2 regions of the Halomonas binhaiensis genome follow, and region 1 is predicted to be linked to the other one. Evidence: riboswitches for the same ligand, from Rfam matches in the RefSeq annotation. Region 1 holds a riboswitch; the other holds the start of a gene.
The links. Region 1 has a riboswitch for thiamine pyrophosphate ahead of E4T21_RS21685 (TenA family protein). Riboswitches for the same ligand answer to the same signal wherever they lie in the genome.
Positions count from the first base shown of each region.

Region 2: another riboswitch for thiamine pyrophosphate. It lies ahead of thiM (hydroxyethylthiazole kinase); the one in region 1 lies ahead of E4T21_RS21685 (TenA family protein).

Region 1 covers NZ_CP038437.2:3,069,656-3,076,907, reverse strand. The annotation lists gene E4T21_RS13590 (acetate/propionate family kinase) at 1-193, opposite strand, end outside; gene thiC (phosphomethylpyrimidine synthase ThiC) at 454-2,358, opposite strand; partial or broken gene E4T21_RS21685 (TenA family protein) at 2,439-3,040, opposite strand; TPP riboswitch at 3,155-3,354, opposite strand; gene mdoH (glucans biosynthesis glucosyltransferase MdoH) at 3,448-5,364, opposite strand; gene E4T21_RS13570 (OpgD/OpgG family glucan biosynthesis protein) at 5,354-6,910, opposite strand; gene E4T21_RS13565 (lysophospholipid acyltransferase family protein) at 7,155-7,252, opposite strand, start outside.
Region 2 covers NZ_CP038437.2:4,593,362-4,600,613, forward strand. The annotation lists gene E4T21_RS20020 (metal ABC transporter solute-binding protein, Zn/Mn family) at 1-742, shown strand, start outside; gene E4T21_RS20025 (hypothetical protein) at 1,020-1,364, shown strand; gene E4T21_RS20030 (C40 family peptidase) at 1,447-1,932, shown strand; TPP riboswitch at 2,009-2,108, shown strand; gene thiM (hydroxyethylthiazole kinase) at 2,143-2,994, shown strand; gene thiE (thiamine phosphate synthase) at 2,984-3,634, shown strand; gene E4T21_RS20045 (DMT family transporter) at 3,770-4,645, opposite strand; gene E4T21_RS20050 (D-alanyl-D-alanine carboxypeptidase) at 4,788-6,416, opposite strand; gene E4T21_RS20055 (sulfite exporter TauE/SafE family protein) at 6,554-7,252, opposite strand, start outside.

The DNA of each region.
Region 1 (7,252 bases):
CGTCGCCATGGCTGGCTCCGGGCAATTCAATGGTCGTCTTCTCGCCTTGGAGATTGCGTAAGCGCAGGATGGCACGATCACTTCCGAGTCGCTCGGCAATGCCAGACAGGCGGGGCTGGCCTGAAACAGCAGGAATCAGTGCGTATTTGAGCGACGAAGAACCGCAGTTGATGACGAGAATGGGAGCGTTCATACCATCTCCATGACGAGGGAAAGGCGCGAACTCTAGCTTGCTGAAGCAAGATGATTATTGATCTGGATAGGTATTTCAGGTGCATTGTTTGTAGAGTTTGCCCCTATTTGAACTAGATCAACAGCAAGCGTGTTGTTAATAGACTTTAGTATAAGAATGGGCTATGAGCGTGTTGCTCATAGCCCATCGTTGACGGCATCTCGATGCTTTTTGTTGCTCGTTCAGCCGTCCATTCTGTCACCTGGTGTCTGGAGACGGAGTCAAACTTCCTTGTACAGTTCGGCCCCTTGCTCGCGGAATGCTCGTGCCTTGTCTTCCATGCCGCTCATGATGGCATCCGCATCGCCTTTCAATTTGTGCTCCTCCGCATAATCGCGGACTTCCTGGCTGATTTTCATGGAGCAGAACTTGGGGCCGCACATCGAGCAGAAGTGGGCCACTTTGGCCGAATCCTTGGGTAACGTTTCATCGTGGAATTCCCGTGCAGTATCCGGGTCGAGGCCCAGGTTGAACTGGTCTTCCCAACGGAATTCGAAGCGTGCCTTGGACAGCGCATTGTCGCGACGCTGGGCAGCAGGATGCCCTTTCGCCAGGTCCGCTGCATGTGCGGCAATCTTGTAGGTGATAATGCCGGTCTTGACGTCATCCTTGTTGGGCAGTCCCAGGTGTTCCTTGGGTGTTACATAGCAGAGCATGGCGCAGCCGAACCAGCCAATCATGGCGGCACCAATACCTGAGGTGATGTGGTCGTAGCCTGGGGCGATATCCGTCACCAGCGGGCCAAGGGTGTAGAAAGGCGCTTCATCACAGTATTCAAGCTGCTTGTCCATGTTCTCCTTGACCAGGTGCATGGGGACGTGACCTGGACCTTCGATCATGACCTGGACATCGTGCTTCCAGGCAATGCGAGTCAGTTCCCCCAGCGTCTTGAGCTCTGCCATCTGGGCCTCGTCATTGGCATCGGCCACAGAGCCGGGACGCAGGCCATCGCCAAGGGAGAAGGCGACATCGTATTGTTTGCAGATCTCGCAGATTTCCTCGAAATGAGTGTAGAGGAAGCTTTCCTGGTGGTGGTACAGGCACCATTTGGCCATGATCGAACCGCCACGGGAAACGATGCCCGTTACGCGGTTGGCGGTCAGCGGGACATAGCGCAGCAATACCCCAGCATGGATAGTGAAATAATCCACGCCTTGCTCGGCCTGTTCGATCAGGGTGTCGCGGAAGACTTCCCAGGTCAGGTTTTCTGCGACGCCGTTGACCTTTTCAAGAGCTTGATAGATGGGAACTGTGCCGATGGGAACCGGGGAATTGCGGATGATCCATTCACGCGTTTCATGAATGTTCTGCCCAGTGGACAGGTCCATGATGGTGTCCGCTCCCCAGCGAATGCCCCAGGTCATCTTGTCGACTTCCTCTTCGATCGAGGAAGTGACGGCTGAGTTACCCAGGTTGCCGTTGATCTTTACCAGGAAGTTGCGCCCGATAATCATCGGTTCAGATTCGGGATGGTTAATGTTGCAGGGAATGATGGCACGACCTTCCGCGACTTCCTGACGCACGAACTCTGGAGTGATCTCTTGCGGCAGGCGCGCACCAAATCCCTGGCCGGGGTGCTGATGGCCAAGGATACGCTCAACTTCATCACTGCCCAGTTGCTGCCTGCGCTGGTTTTCGCGTATGGCGATGAACTCCATCTCCGGGGTGATGATGCCGCGGCGGGCATAGTGAAGCTGGGTAACATTACCTGGGCTGCCATTGGCATTGGTCTTGGCACGGCGAGGAGTACGGCTCAGATCGAAGCGCAGTGGCGCGAGCATGGGGTCGGCGGCGCGACGGCGGCCATATTCCGAGGTCGGGCCATCAAGCCATTCGGTATCATCACGCTCGTCAATCCAGCAGCGACGCAGTTCTGCCAGTCCCTTGCGCAGGTCGATAGTGGCCCCCGGGTCGGTGTACGGACCTGACGTGTCGTAGACCAGCAGCGGTGGGTTCTGTTCGTCTTCCGTGCTGGTGCGGGTCGGTGATAGGGAAATCTCGCGGAAGGGGACACGGATATCGGGGCGGGAACCCTCTACGTGGACCTTGCGCGACCCTGGTAGTGCTTGAATGGCTGCTTCGTCGACGCGGGCGGTTTCCGCCAGAAAATGAGCCGTCTTGGACATGGGCGTTCTCCTCGGTGTGATTGTGGTTATTGGCGTGATGGTGACTATTACAGGGGCGATAGCTTGTCAGGGGGCAGTCTTCAGTCGCTGAGATTGAGTCCCATCTGCCAGAAATCGATCTCGAGACGGGTAGCATCACGAAAGATGGTGGCGAGACGGGAGAAGCGCTGAGGGGAAACTTGGGTCAGTTGGGCGTCGAGCCATTCCCGCTCGGACTGGGCGGCTTGCTGGAATTCCTTTCCTTCATACATCGAGATCCAGGCATCGAAGGGATTGGCCTTGCCGCGCTGAGTGAATGACTGCTGGCCCAGCCAGGTAGCGATATCGGCATACCCGACCATGCAGGGAGATAGCGCAATGCGCAGGTCGAGCAGGTCTCCACGGCTACCGGTATCAAGTACATAGCGGGTATACGCCAGTGTGGCTCGGGCTTCTGGTCATCCTGTTCGATGACTGGCAACTCGGTATCGAGGATGTAGGGCATATGCGGCACGCAGGCATAGGCTGCCAGGGCATAGGCTCGGGCAAACTGGATCAGAAACAGGTAATCCTGCTGCAGGTAATGACGGAATGCCGCATTGTCCAGCGAGCCGTGGCCGAGCTGGCGGACAAAGTCATGCTCGATATAAGCCGTCCATTCCTGGCGGTTGCTATCGATCAGGTCGTTGAAGCAGTAGCCCATATGGCCTCCGGTCATGATGATCCGGGGCAATGGGGTAGCGAAGAGGCGAGGAGAATATGCGGAGTGGGGACGGGTCTGGCAGTAACGGAGAGAGGGTCTTGTCTACCATCTCTTTGTCCACCACCGCCTGATTCCCTACGCCGGTTCACTGGCTGCGTTTGTCATGAAGGACAAACGAAGACCATCACCCGGATCAGGTTCCACGGGACCAGCGCTGTGTGCTGCTTTCCTGCCAGGCAGATTGGCTCTGCCTTTCAGACCAAAGAACACTTGCGCCATCTCAGCCGGATTGACCGGCACCCCGTCAAGCGATGCGAAACAGCATAGCACCCCCAAGGGGGCTGCGGGAAGCCACGAAACCAACGGATGCCCTGATACTAGAATCCGTCGTCTCGTGGCATGTCCTGTTAATTACGCTGCCGTTTGAAGAAAGCGCGTGGGTTCTTGTTCCAGTGACGTGTGAAGGACTGTATCGGCATGTCCTTGGGGAGTTCCTTAGGAGGAGCGGCGGGCTCTGCCGCTTCGGTGGCCGGCTCAGGATAGTGCATCTCGGCGATAACGGTTGGTGACTGGGTTTCACTCGGCACCAGTAACAGGCCGGCGCGGCGCAAGCGCCGACCGATGCTCAGGCTGCTGCTCCAACGCACCAACGGTGCCGCCAGAATCAAGCCCAGCCAGACAGGGGTCAGCCACAACCAGAAATCTCGAGTATAGGTCCAGGTCGCGAGGGACCAGATCAATCCTGCTGCGGCCAGCACCCAAGTGTGTTTCCAGGCCATTCCCCAGGGCAAGGCTCGGCCCTCGCGTGCCTGAGCATTCCAGGGAACGGTCCGGCCACTGATGACCTGAATGACGAAGCGGCTATGGAATACCATCATCAGTGGAGCAATCAGCATCGAAAACAGTGTTTCAAGCAACATGCTCAACGTCAGCCGAATACGACCGCCATAGGCTGGTGCTTGCCGTAACAGACCCAGTATCAGGCCCAGTAGCTTGGGCATCAGCAACATGGCCAGGGTGCCGGTGAGCAATGGCATGATCAGGTTGGGTGGTGCAATGGGCCAATTGGGGAACAGCTGGTAGCTGGAAGTGAAAAAGTTGGGAGGAATCAGCGCGCGCACCAGGGCGTCAAGTGTGCTGATGGTCAGAATCACGAGCCACAACAGGGAAGTCAGATAGGCCAGGGCGCCGCACAGGAAGTGTATACGGCTGAGGGCGTGCAGGCCGCGCCCGGTCAAGAGGCGAAGATGCTGCAGGTTACCCTGGACCCAACGCCTGTCGCGTTTGGCATAGTCGAGGATGTGACTTGGCATTTCCTCAAAGCTGCCAGTGAGGTCTGTGCGCATGCGAACCTGCCACCCCGCACGGCGTAGCAGGGCGGCCTCGACGAAGTCATGGCTATGGATATCGCCACCGAGAGGCGGCTTGCCTGGCAGTTCCGGCAGGCCGCAATGGTCGGTGAAGGCTGCCACCCGAATGATGGCATTGTGGCCGTAATAGTTGGCAGCGGTGCCATGCCAGAAGCTCAGGCCCGTGGCCAGCATCGGCGAATAGAGCGCTGCGGCGAACTGATTGGCTCGGCCGAACAGACTGTCCTGCCTGGCCGGGATAGGAATGGTCTGCACCAGCCCGAGTCGGGGATTGGCCATCATCTCATCGATCAGCGCAATGATGCAGTCACCACTCATCAGGCTGTCGGCGTCCAGTACCAGCATGAAGTCGTAGTGCTGTCCCCAGCGTTGGCAGAAATCACCAAGGTTGCCTGCCTTGCGTCCGGCATTGCTGTCGCGGTGACGGTAATGGACACGGATATGTCCGGACAGGCGTTGTTGCAAGGCCGCAATCTGCGTTTTTTCTCGAGCGACCACATCGGCCTCGGTACTATCACTGAGGACGAAGGCCTCCACCGTCATGTCGGATGGCAGATGGGTAATGTCTCGGCAAGTGGCTTCCAGTCCTGCGACGACTCTGTCCACATCCTCATTGTGGATGGGCATGACCAGCGCGGTAAGTGAGTGAGAACCTTTGGGCCGTGCAGGAGGATGGTATGGGCCAGGTGCGCGACGCTTCAGGCTGAGGGGATCAATGTTGAAAAGATTCAACAGGAAACCGATCACGGCGCTCCAGAAGGACACCGTGATCCAGCTGAACGTGACGGCAAACAGGATCAGAATGGCAATCTCCACGGGGGTGATGCCTCCTGCGTGCAGTATGCGGAACATGGTCCAGATACCTAGCGCGCTGGTGGCCGCAATAGCCAGCCCGACACATAAGCGTCGAAGGCGCAGGCCAGGTACCTTTAGTGCGTAAGTGTCAGAGTTCATTATCGTTCCAGATAGCGTTCCAGGTTTCACTCAACGGGCGCCCTCTCAGGTTCAGCGTAAGACGCATATCGGCAGGGCTGCCGCTTTCTGGTTCAAGGCGGAAGCTGGCACGCCAGGTCTTTCCGTCGGGTAGTGCAGTGACAACAGCATGGCTGATTTTGCCGCTGGAAGTTGTCAAGGCTGCCTTTACGGGTTGGCTGGGATCGAGGCCATCAAGATCTTTTCCACGGAAATCGACGATGAACTGCCGGATATTCGAGTCTGGTGGAGTATCGTGGTGTCCGTTGCCTGCCAGCCCTTGACGAGAGCGCACGACTTTAGCCAGGGAGTCATTTTCTGGTGCCGAAGCGAAGGTATAGGTGCGATAGCGGTAGGTACGCGACTCTCCGGCCAGCAATGGCGTCTTCGGTACCCAGTATGCAGTGATGTTGTCGTTGGCCTCACTGTCGGAGGGAATCTCGACCAGTTCGACGCGGCCTTCTCCCCAGTCCCCTTGCATCTCGACCCATTGGCTGGGGCGCTTCTCATAGCGGCCTTCCATGTCCAGATACGCATCGAAAGCACGTGGCCGCTGGACAAGACCAAAACCTTTGGGAGAGGTGTCCTGCAGGCTGGTGATCTGCAGTGTTTCAGGGTTGTCCAGAACCCTCCAGGTCCATTCGCCGGTACTGGTAGCCATCAGCAATCCACTGGAGTCATGTACTCTGGGACGATAGTCGTCCTGTTGATGACGGCCCATCTCACCATGCAGGAACATGCTGGTCAGTGGTGCAATGCCGAGTTTTTGGACGTCCTTGCGAGCGAACAAGCGTGCCTCTGTGACAATTTCGGTGGATTGTCCCGGGGTGATGTCGAAGCGATAAGCGCCAGATAGAGAGGGACTATCCAGCAGCGCGATGATGGTCATGTGATCGGCATCGGGCTGCGGGCGAACCAGCCAGAACTCCTTGAATGAGGGAAATTCTTCCCCCTGGGGTAAGCCTGTATTGATAGCCAGTCCTCGGGCTGACATCCCGTAGCTATTACCTCTGCCTACCAAGCGGAAGTAGGAGGCACCGAGAAATACGGCAAACTCATCGGCAGTATCAGCCTGATTCAGTGGGTAGTGTAGACGAAACCCTGTATAGCCAAGCTTGCCCAGGTCCTGGTCAGCCAGGGATGCAACCTGGTCATCATAGCTGAAGCGGCTGCTGTCGAAAGGCAGCTCCTTGATCTCTTCACCTTCTACCAGGTGGATGGCCACAGGCTTTTTATAGAGAAAGCCTGGGTGGAACAGCTCGACTTGAAATAGACCCTGGTTGCGCCAGATTGCACGATCCTTGCGGTAGCGAATCTGGCGATATTGGTCATAACTCAATTCAGCAAGCTGCTGTGGCAACTCGCCGGAAAACTTCGGTTCCTCATAGGGGGACTCGGCCAGATCGCGTGCCTGACCGCTGACTTGCTCGAACAGCGCTTCGGGCGTAATGGCAAGTACTGAGGCGCTGAGGCCCCATAATAATAACGCCGCGAATAGTCGCAGTTGTGTTCGAGTCCATCGTTGCATCTAGCACTCCTTGCAAGTCATCCGAAATAGCTCCTGCGATAGGAACCATGCACTTAAATATTGTCGTATGGAAGTATGGAGCTCCAATAAAGAGTTCCATGGATTCGAGGGCAATTATGCAGCAGGGTTCCCTGTCACTTATAGGCGACAAGTAAAGTGGGTTTTGTTGCTGCTGGCAGACATCGTTCCAGTAGATATCGGTCCGCCAGGCATTGGACTAACAGCACTGAAGTGCCTGCTGGTATTACCTGTATTTCTTGCCGAGAGTCTTTTGCATGTTACGGCTGCTATACAAGCGGTAGCGATGAAAGTCCGGGTCGTTGCGTTCTTCCTGGGGAGTCT
Region 2 (7,252 bases), 1.5 Mb from region 1:
CCTTTCCATGGAACATGCCGACGATCACGCAGATCACGCAGATCACGCAGATCACGCAGATCATCAAGAGCATGAAGAACATGCCGGGCACGATGAAGAAGAACATCACAGCAGCCACGGAGAGCATGCAGAGGAGCACGCCGAGTCCGAGGCACATGCAGACCATGAGCATGGCAAGTTCGACCCACATGCCTGGCTGGACCTGGGAGCAGGAGCCATCTACGCCGCCAATATCCGTGATGGTCTGATTGCCGTCGATCCCGAGCATGAGCAGGATTATCGTGCTCAGGCCGATGCCTATATCAAGGAAATCAAGGCGATGGATGCCCATATCCACGAGCTGCTCGACGCCGTACCGCATGATACCTATGTCATCGTTGACCACGCCGCCTTTGGGCACTTCCAACGAGCCTATGGCATCGGCTTCCTGTCGCCGGTCGGTATCTCTACCGATGCAGAGCCCTCTGCCGCCGATCTGGTCAAGCTGATCGAGATCATCAAGCAACGCAATATCCCGGCACTGTTCCAGGAAAACATGGTGGGGCCGGCCCTGATGCAGCAACTGTCAGAAGAGACTGGCCTGCCTATTGCGGGCACTCTCTACACCGGAGCCTTGTCCGAAAGTGGGCCAACCTCCCACTATTTGGGCATGATGCTGCACAACGCTGAAGTGCTGCATGCCGGCCTTGCTGATGCCCAGCATCAGCAAGAGGGTCACCAGGAAGAACACCACGAGCACTGAACCTCGATATCCAGGGGCAGGATGCCCACAAAATAGCGACAGCGCATTGACTCTCGAGACGGCCAGGTAATCTGCGACGTCATCGTTCTGTTGCGAATAGCCCTGTCACGACAAGGGGGAGACATCCGTCTCCCCCTTTTTCGACCGTTGCGGCAGCTGTTCGGACATGTAGGGCAGCTCTCAGCAGGCGCCATGCAAAATTGGGTTTGCCAGATACACGGACCTGGACCAGTCTAAACAAAGGCAACCTTCATTGCCCTTGATGAGGCAGTTCACCATGTCCAATATCAGCGATACCCTGGGCCGGCAGATTACCTTCAAGGAGCTGGTCTACGCCCTATCCCATGGCTTTTCACCCATTGTCGAAGTCGAGTCCATGGATGGTATCTGTACCGTGCGCTTTCACCATGCCAATGGCGTGTCTGAACTTTGCGATGAACATGGCGAGACACGCACCTTTCTCGGTACAGGAGAAGTCCGTGAAGTCCTTGGCGAAACAAGACTGACCCATGGCGTACTGACCTGGGCCGACCAGTGTGGTGATGAAATGATCGGCGTGCCGGGCCACCCCATGACCCCAGATGAAATGCTGGCCAGCGGTACACGCATTTCCTTCCGATAAGGAAATCGGGATATTGGCGCTTGGCTCACTACCGCCAACAGGCTACCTTTGTACGGCATCCATCTCAGCAAGGATCGCGCCAATGATGCCTGCGCCTTTTCCCTTCGTTCGCGTCCTGCCCTGGCTACTGGCGATGTTGGTCATGGCTGGCTGTTCTTCTCCTCAGCTTTCGACCCAGGATGGCTCCCAAGGCTTGTCCATGGAACGCGCTCTGGTGCTGACGGAAGCCAGGAGCGCGATAGGCACGCCCTATCGCTACGGGGGCAACGACGAACGCGGCATGGACTGCTCCGGCCTGGTCCAGATGGCTTACTCCAGGGCAGGCATCTCGGTGCCACGCACCTCCCAGTCTCAATATGACAACCTTCCCCCCATCGACTCTGCCCGGCCGGGAGACCTGCTGTTCTTCTCCACAGGCAAGGGGTCCGGGGTCAGCCACGTGGGCATCTACATGGGCGATGACACCATGGTGCATGCTCCAGGTAGCGGACGTAGGGTGACCACTACGTCCCTTGCCCTGGATTACTGGTCCGAACATTTCGTCGGTGCCGCTGCTCCCGCACCATAAGGGCTCATGCATCAACGCATCTTACAGCGGGTCTCTGCGCTGGCTTTACAGCATCGCGCAGAACAAGGATAGTGAAAGCCTTCGACAGGGGCGCCGAGCGATGGCCGCACGGCTGAGATGTACCCTTTGAACCTGAACCGGATCATACCGGCGGAGGGAGTCGACATGGCATGATGCCGTGTCTCCACCTGCCTCCGCCCGGAGGCAATGATGTCATCCCGCTCTTCCATGCCATCCAGCTCGGCTAACGCAACGCTCTCACCGGACGTTCTCGGTGTTCATCTGCAGGAACTCCGCCAGGCCCCACCGTTGGTTCATAATCTGACCAACTTTGTCGCCATGAACAGCATGGCCAATATCCTGCTGGCACTGGGTGCATCGCCTGCCATGGTTCATGCTCCAGAGGAAGTCTCGGAATTTGCTGCTCTGGCCGATGCCGTGACCATCAATATCGGCACGCTCTCGGCAGGCTGGGTCGAGTCGATGCTCATGGCAGCACACAGCGCCCGGCAACATGGCAAGCCTTGGGTATTCGACCCAGTCGGGGTTGGTGCCACCCGATATCGCCGCGATGTCGCGGCGCAACTACTTGCCCTGAAGCCGACTGTCATTCGAGGCAATGCCTCGGAAATCATGACCCTGGCACACCAGGCCGATAGTGGTCGCGGCGTTGACACTACCGCCGGTACTGATGAGGCTCTCCAGGCGGCCATTGCCTTGGCCAGCGCCACATCGGCGGTGGTCGCCGTCACCGGAGAGATCGATCTGGTGACCGATGGCCAGCGGTTGGCCCGTATTTGCGGGGGTCATGAACTGATGCCACGGGTGACCACGCTAGGCTGCAGCCTGACAGGAGTGATCGCCGCCTTCATTTCCAGTGGCCGCGACACCTTCGAGTCCACCATCGCTGCATTGGCCTGCTATGCAGAAGCCGGGCGCCAGGCAGGCCTTGCTGCCAACGGCCCCGGCAGCTTTTCCAGCGCCTTCCTCGATGCCCTGTACAACCTCAACGAAAGCACCTTCTCTCATCTCGCCCCCGTGGAGATCAATCATGTCTGCTGAACGCCGCTTCCGTCCCGAACAGCTCGCCATCTATCTGGTGACTGACCCAGCCTTGTGTGCAATCCAGGGTCTGGAGGACACCGTGATGGCTGCCGTGCGTGGAGGCGTCACTCTGGTACAGCTGCGCGACAAGCATGCCAGTGACGCCGAGCTGATCACTATCGCCCGACGCCTCAAGACATTGCTGGACGGATCCGGCGTTCCCCTGGTGATCAATGATCGTGTCGAGGTTGCCCTGGCGGCAGAGGTTGATGGCGTGCATCTGGGCCAAGGGGATGGAGATGTCGGCGAAGCCCGCCGTCTGCTGGGGGAACAGGCCATCATTGGCCTATCGGTGCAGAATCATGCCCAACTGGACAAGCTGGACCGCTCCACATTGGACTACCTTGGATTGGGCCCGGTATTTGCCACCGCAACCAAGAGCGATCATGCCACGCCATTGGGCTTCTCTGGACTGGCGCAGCTGGTCAGCGCCAGCCCCTTGCCCAGTGTCGCCATTGGTGGCCTCAAGGCCGAACATGCCGCCCAGGTACGTGCCAGTGGCGCCGACGGCATGGCCGTTGTCTCCGCCATCTGCGGGCAACCCGACCCTCAGGTCGCGACTCAAGTGCTGGTGAAGGAGTGGAAGGGCGCAACCTGAGGCGAGTTTCAAGCTACGAGCTCCGAGCGACAAGCCTCGAGCTGTTCAGTACCACTCCATGGATCACAGACAACAGCCGAGGTTTCAACTCGAGCGCAGCGTGCTCGCGGCTCGAGACTCGTAGCTGGAAGGGACTCAGACCGTAGGTCGCCTCTTCAAGGAAGTGCGTCCTTCCTGATAGGCAATCGATAGCCCGCTGCCAATGATCAGCGTGCCGCCGATCAACACCCAGATATCGGGCACCTCACCCCAGATGCCCCATCCCAGCAGCACCGCCCATAGCATGGCGGTGTAATCGAAAGGCGCGGCAATGGCCGCAGGAGCATGGCGAAAAGCCAGAGTGATAAAGACGGTGGCGCCCACTCCCAGGGTGCCTGAAAGCAGAAAGCCAGGCCAATGCCACGCCATTGGCGTCTGCCATACAAAAGGCAGCATGAAGCTGGAAAGCACAAAGGGCACCAGGGCCATGTAGAAGACCATGGCCCAGAGATACTCTCGCGTCCCGTAGCGGCGCGACGTGATCATCATCAATGCGTAGAACAGAGCGGCTCCCAAGGCAAACAGAGCCCCAAGAGAGATTCCTGAAAAACTTGGCCTCACGACTACCAGCACCCCCACAAAGCCGATCAGGGAAGCCAGTATCACCGGAGGCTGGACCTTTTCATTCAGCAAGGGCACCGACAGCAGGCTGACAAACAGCGGCGCTGCAAAAGCAATGGCCGTCGCTTCCGCCAATGGCATCATCGTCAGTCCTGTCACGAAGCAGGCCATCGCCCCCGCATAGATCAAACCACGCACCAGATGCACCTTGGGGCGTCTGGTGCGGAGCTTGCCCAGTCCTCCGGAGAAATACGCCAGCAATGCGATCAGTGGCAACGAAACCAGCGTACGGAAGAAGATGATCTGGATCGTTGAATAACTGGCCCCCAACCATTTGGACACAGCATCCCCCAATGCCAGACACAGCACCCCAAGACACATGTAGGCAATGCCCTTGAGCGATGGTGACACAGCTCCTCCTCGAGACAGACATCATTCTTGATATGAACATTCTGGAAATAGACAACAACGCCGATGCACTAGGCATCGGCGTTGGAGAACGCTAGACAATCAAACGCCCTGAACGCATGCAACAGGGCGGTTGCGAGGCAGGCTACAAGCTGGCTTGCACCACCATGCAGTCCATGCCCTGCTGCTGCAGACTCTGGCAAGCGCTGCGCGCCTGATTTTCCTGCAGATCCACGACCCGGGCACGATAGACACCGGTACTGTCGGCACGAGCCACAGATACCCGGGCATTTGCCATCTGGGACGAGATCTTTTCCGCTGCTTCACTGGCCTGCACACGGGCATGATCAGCATTGCTGAAGGCGCCGACCTGCACGCCCCAGTCACCCTGGCCCTGAGACTGCACTGAGGGCTGGGACTGCGTAGTTGCCGGAGCCGCCGATGCTACCGCGACACTACGGCCGGCCGTAGGGGTCGAGTAAGTTGAAGCAGGCGGGGAAGTGGACGCCACACTCGGACGATCAATCAGCTGACGCAAAGGGTCCGATGCTGCGCTGCTCCCTGAACTCCCACCCACGCTCGATGTGGAAGAAGCCGACGAGGAAGAATAGCGTGCCGATGAGCCATAAGTGGACGACGAGCCGGATGCAGACGCATAAGAGGCGCTAGACGAATAGCTTGGTGTCGTCGAGGCATAGCTGGATGTGGACGTCGCCGGCTGAACCACTCTTTCGACACGCGACGGCTGCACCGCTGTATTTGCCGGGGCGCGTGTCGTCGCAGCAGCGCTGTATGCAGAGGTTGCTGGCGCTGTAGACGAGACACTGGCGACCTGAATCTGACGCGAGGGCGTGGCGGGCTGGAAGCCATGTGAAGACTCCATCAACTCGCCACCGGAGAAATTGGTATCGGCCAGAAAACCACGGCCATTAAGCAAGGAGGCGCGCATGAACCCACGATCCAATACGCTCATCATCTGCTCATCGCGGGATGCAGCGGTATATCCGCCCATGACCACCGCCACCATGCGCTTGCCGCTGTGCACGGAAGATGTCGCCACATTGAAGCCCGAGGCTCGGATGAAGCCAGTCTTGAGGCCATCAGTACCCGGATAGTTCTTGAGCAGACGGTTATGCCCGGTGTGTCGAGTGCCCTTCCAGGTGAATTCCGTCAGCGCAAAATAGTGGTAGTACTGCGGAAAATCACGGATCAAATGCATGGACAGGATGGCCATGTCCCGCGCCGTCGTCCTCTGACCGTCATCCGGCAGTCCCGAGGCATTGCGGAACGTGGTGTTTCGCATGCCCAGTTCCTGAGCCTTGCGAGTCATCATGCTGGCAAATTGGGATTCTGTTCCACCCAGGGATTCCCCGACCACCACCGCGACGTCGTTGGCTGAGCGCACCACCATGGCTTCGATGGCCTTCTCTACCGGAATGCTCTGACCAGACTTCAACCATAGCTTGGTTGCCGGCATGGAGGCTGCATGGGATGACACTGCCAGGGGAGTTGTCATGGTCTTGGAGCCACTTTCCAAGGCCTCGAACAACATATAAAGCGTCATCATCTTTGTCAGAGAAGCAGGATAGCGAGGCTCATCTGCATTCTCGGCATACAGAATCTCATTAGTTTCGGCATCGACCACGATACCGGCATAACGCGGATTGGCCCACACTGTGCCTGACGCCAGGCTCAGGACCAGGCTGGCAACCAGCGCTAGTATCAGCGAGGTGGCCGAGCGCCACCCGGTACTCCTTGCGGACACCATTATCATTCCCCAGAATTTCCAGCTTGCTCTGAGAGCATTATGACCCACTTGGCTGATCTGTACAGGCCAAAGCGCGGGAAATCCTCGGAATTATCGTCTTTTAACCGCAAAAAAGTCCCACAAATGACGGTTGGTAGACATTCTCAGCTTGTCAGTCGGGTGACACCCAGCCACACCAGACGCAGAGCCAGCACCGTCAGTATCCAGCGGAAAGCAAGGTCGAAGCGCTGCTCAGACAGGCGCGATAGCAAGCGCAGGCCCAGCCAGGTGCCCACTACCCCAGACAGGACCATCAACACCATCAACCCCAGCCAGTCACGGAAGACGAAACCCGCCACGCCGAAGACAAAGGCCTTGCTCAGGTGCTGCAATGTCATGCAAGCAGCAAAAGTGGCCACCGTGGACTGGCGTCCGCCACCACGTTGCTTGATGAATGAAGCCACCATGGGCCCCGAGGCCCCCACCATACTGGAAAGCAGTGTCGTCACGGCACCGGCGACGAGTGTGCCGAAATGGCCCAGTGCGCGCTGAGGCAACCCTGGCCCCCAGATGGTAAACAGGACAAATCCCGCGATGGCCAGCTCCAATACCCCTGCCGGCAAGCGAATCAGCAACCAGCTGGCCACCAGGGCTCCGATGATCGCCCCGGGGACAAAACTTGCCAGGGCTTTCCACTCCACATGACGCAGCGTCATGGCCAGGCGTCCACCATTGGAGCCCAGCTGCACCATGCCATGCACCGGAATCAATGCCGATGCCGGCATCACCTGAGCCATGGTCATGATCAACAGGGTACCTCCGCCAACCCCCATGGAGGCGCTGATCATCGAAGTCAGCGAGGA